2 regions of the Rheinheimera sp. KL1 genome follow, and region 1 is predicted to be linked to the other one. Evidence: riboswitches for the same ligand, from Rfam matches in the RefSeq annotation. Region 1 holds a riboswitch; the other holds the start of a gene.
What was found. A riboswitch is a leader RNA that binds a small molecule or an ion and turns the genes downstream of it on or off. The one in region 1 is predicted to bind cyclic di-GMP.
Positions count from the first base shown of each region.

Region 1 (2,194 bases):
AGCCGGATACAGTACCGCTCACTACAGTACAATCCAATAACTTACCACTTAAACTACCATTATCAGCGATACTCAACTCACCCCAATTCCCCGTCACTGAGCTTAATAAAGATTGCTTTGGCACAGGTTGCAGATTGAAAAAAGATTCAGACATGTCCGTGTCGTACGTGATCTCACCTTCCACAGCCTGGCCCGTCAATTTCGGCACCATCAGTTTTAATGAAGCCTTCACAGCAGTTTTGACTGGCCAGGTAATACCTTGACCTGCCGCGTTCAAGGTAGTGACATCGACAGGTGTCTGATACTCAAAAAAGTATTTTCCACCATTGTTACCGCCTGAATAATAGACTTTGTTGCTTTTGGTAAATAAGATTTTGCCCGTAGTGTTGGCATAAAAGGCCGTATTTAACTTACCGGACAAAGCCAGTTGTTCCTGCTCAGATGCAACAGTATCTAACGAAGCGCTTACAGCCTTGTTACCGTTGTCTAAACCAAACCACTTCAGGTAAGTCACATCATTAAAGTTGTATGACCATAAGACACCTTCGTAGCTGCCCGCTTTGTCGCAGCTGCTATAAGTTAAGGTTGCTGCAAACACACCATTGGACTTCGCACTTAAAATGCCACTGATTTGACAGTTGTTTGCATCAACAGCACTGAGTGTGGTGTTGCCGTCAATTTGGACACTTCGAAAATCGGAGCTAATCCATTGACCATTCAACTTGCTAAGATCTGTAGTATTTTCAACTGGGTTAAATCTATTGCCATTGAGAAAGAAACTGTTACCCATAGACAAAGCCAAACCTGTCATTGAGCTAATCACTTTATCGCTATTGATAGTAAGCGTTGCATCAAACTGTCCTGAATTAACCATAGTTTGATCCGCGAGTTGATAGACAGCCGGAGCATCAACAATCTTATCAGCGACAACATAGTCTTTCACTTTGTCGACACGAGACCACATGGTGCCGTCAGTCTCAAAGCTGACGTAATACATAGTATCGTCGACAACAACAGCTTCGGAAATAGTGCCCTGATTCTCACGCACATAAGTGCCTGCGGAAAACTTGACTGTATTGGCAGCCGAAGGCTCGGGTGTAGGAACTGGAGCTGGGGCCGGAGTAGTTGAATTACCCTGTGATGCAGGTTCAGACGAGCCTCCACCGCCACCACATGCAACCAGTCCAGAAAAAGTGAAACCACAGATCACGCCGAGGGCTAACTTCCTTTTCAACATTGAAAAACTCCATACAAACAAAAAACCTGAGTACAACTGAGGACTGCACTCAAAGGCTATAAAATAACCACAACAACTTAGGGCTGTTGGCAAGAAGGGCAAAGATTCTGCAAAGAAACTTATAACTATAAAGAAGGAGGACCAGATACTTTAAATCAGAGGAAGCTGAGTGAGTACATGCAACCACTGCCATCATATACTTCATCAAAGAAGTAAGTAGACCAGCGGCTTTGCGTCCTGACCTTTCGGAACAGTTTGCCATTTGTGTTTTCACTTAGACTGATACAACAGACCATACAGCCTAAGAAAACGGCGACAATATATACAAACTTTTACACTTAAACAAACAAATTAATACAAAAAATCACTGTTAGATTACTTTTCAACCTTTTAAAGGCACAAAGAATAGGTCAGCCGCAGATAACGTCTTTATAAATCTATGCGCTTATTGCCTTGCGCTCCTCTAAAAACAGCTAGCTACGAAGTGAGACTCTCCGACGCCCTTGATAAAACGAAGAGACAAAGAATAAAAAAGAGGCTCTGGTACATATATGACTTAACTTCTGTTTTGTATCAGGAAATCCCAACTCAAAAGCTGGAGTGAACAAACTTCTGTGATAAACTGCCGCTATTGCTACGAGAGTGGGCTGAGTTATGTCGATTGAATCTTTGGTCACCAGAGCACGCCATATTTGTGATGTGAATGGCGCGCGTTTTACTACCATACGAGAAAAAGTATTCCGCTTATTGGCGGATACTCACGGTGGTATTGGTGCATATGAATTACTGGAACAGTTAAAAGCCAGTGAACCAGCGGCTAAACCAGCCACTATTTATCGGGCATTGGACTTTCTGACTGAGCAGGGGTTTATTCATAAAATTGAATCGACCAACGCATTTTTACTCTGTCATCACTTTGAGCAACATCATCCTGCTCAGCTGTTGATCTGCGATCAA
Region 1 covers NZ_LAMX01000013.1:139,098-141,291, reverse strand. Annotated here, with positions in the region: gene WH43_RS06970 (hypothetical protein) at 1-1,237, opposite strand, end outside; cyclic di-GMP riboswitch class I at 1,413-1,507, opposite strand; gene WH43_RS06965 (transcriptional repressor) at 1,892-2,194, shown strand, end outside.

Region 2 (2,194 bases), on a different contig from region 1:
ACTGAAAACCTTCAGCTTTGACACAAAGCATCAGGTCCTGTCCCGGCCGGCATTGTTCAATCCAAAGTAAATGTTTCATGTTCATGGGTTCACTCTTGTCTTTCAGCTTTGAGTACGGATCAAACGGACCAGTACTCTCCTGTTGTGCGATTGTGTTTTGTTACCAGCAGCCGCGGGATATCTGTTGCCGTGGGCACGGATTTCCAGTTTGTTTTTGCTGACACCAAATTCAATTAAATGTGACGCGACTTCGTCGGCGCGTTCTTCAGACATCACTCTGTTGGCGATGCTGCTTCCCATATCGTCGGTATATCCGTCTATCAGTACTTTTTTTACTGCTTTGTCTTGCTGAATATAAAGTGCCAGGGTTTTCAGGTAAGCCGCGTCATCAGCCGAAGGCTGGCGTTCATTCAGCGGAAAAAATAGTTGGAATTCGCGGGCCTGAGCCCAGGACAAAGGTAATAAAGCGTCAATACAGCTTTGGAATTTTGCGAGGGCTGAAGTGGATTTGATATTAGGCACTGTCAGGGTGATTTCCTGACCTGGCAGATCCAGCATCAGTTGTAGCCAATACCCCTGCTGTAACTGCTGCATCACAACAGGCACCTGCTCAATAAAACGGGCTACTTTGGCATTAATAAAAGTGGGGGAAAATTGTACCGCAGGCGCAACCTGCTCAGGTTGCCAGCCAGCAGTGACTACATGGCCCTGCACATCCTGTAACTCGAGATGCGCGGCATGCATAGTCAGTTGCATTTCAATAGCACGGGCAGGCTCTTTACTAAAAGCCAGAGTACCCATAGCGCCCAGATCTTGCTCCATCCGGCACTGAAACTGATCTCCGCTGATACGCCACTCTGATTGATCCATAGCGGGCGTGTACTGCGGAGCAGTAGCTACAGCCGATGTTAGCCAAAGACCTAACAAAGAAATAATCACAGGTTCATCCTTTTAAACCGCCCAACCGCAATCGACAAAAACGTCAACCACAAACAGTATTAAAAGGCAAAAAAAGCAGACAGGCATACAGCCAAATCCTGGACGGATCTGTGGTGTATCCACCTGAACAGGCAAAACCGAGGCTCGACCAGTATTGATCAACCTACAGGTTCACCTTTTGGGTGACCGCTTGCTAATGCAACCCCGCTATCGTAGATCCTTTTGGATCCTTAGACCGGAGGCTTTGCGTCCTGACCTTTAGGCCAGTTTGCCTTTTAATTTCTAAGCTTGTTAGAAAAATGAGGTTCTGAACAAAAATGAACTCTCACTTAATACTCTACAATAAACAAAAAAAAACTGGCTGCAAGCTTTATTTTATGGCGTTCAATCATTTAGTCAAAAAATAGCCATAAAGCTGCATCTGGTTTTATTGTAAAAGCATGTCAAAAAAATATTTACAGTTCAATAACATACGAATTCTAACTATAGTACATGACCTTTTGGTGACAAAATCAGACCTTAGTCTGAATTCAGGCTGAATTGCGTTCAGATCCCGATTTCAAGCGACGAACGGATCAACACCAGATCCTTTTTTGTTGTTATTTGGTCTCCTTTTATCCCAAAGTACCTAACACATTGACCCGAATTTGCTCTGGAATTTCGTTATAAGACAACACTACCAGCGAGCCTTGGGTAAAAGTACGGGCATAACGCGCCAGTAAAGGCCGCAATTGTGGTAAAACTACCAACACTGGCTGATAACCCTGTTGCTGCATTTGCTCTTTCACCTGCGGCATAGCACGCTGAAATTGGCTGAGTAAATTAGGCGCCACAGGGAAACTATCCAGCGCCACCTTACCTGCCTGCATCGCCTGATTTAACGCACTTTGTAAGGTTTGCTCCAGCTTTTCATCCAGACTATAAGCCGCCAGCTCTTCCCTCTCTCCCAACACTTGTTTTACCAGCACTCGTTGCAGCGCACAGCGCACATCACTGGTCAGTAAGATCGGATCTTTGGTCACTTCAGCACTATCCACCAAAGCTGTGGCTATGGTCACCACATCGCCTAAACTGACCTGCTCCTTGAGCAACAAACGATAGACTTTAAGTTGCAGATTAGGGGTTAAGGCCTTTTCCAAACTCTCAGCCAGAGTAGGAGCCACTTGAGCCAGACGCTTATTAAATTGCTTAATATCCTCAAATAAAAATAAATCAGCCAGATTCTCTTTGATCACTTTGCCAACATGAGTAGCAA
Region 2 covers NZ_LAMX01000004.1:29,033-31,226, forward strand. Annotated here, with positions in the region: gene WH43_RS01350 (sigma-54-dependent transcriptional regulator) at 1-85, opposite strand, end outside; gene WH43_RS01355 (OmpA family protein) at 103-939, opposite strand; cyclic di-GMP riboswitch class I at 1,134-1,222, opposite strand; gene flhA (flagellar biosynthesis protein FlhA) at 1,554-2,194, opposite strand, start outside.
Region 2: it holds a riboswitch for cyclic di-GMP, as region 1 does, so the genes downstream of both, WH43_RS01355 (OmpA family protein) here and WH43_RS06970 (hypothetical protein) in region 1, are expected to answer to the same signal.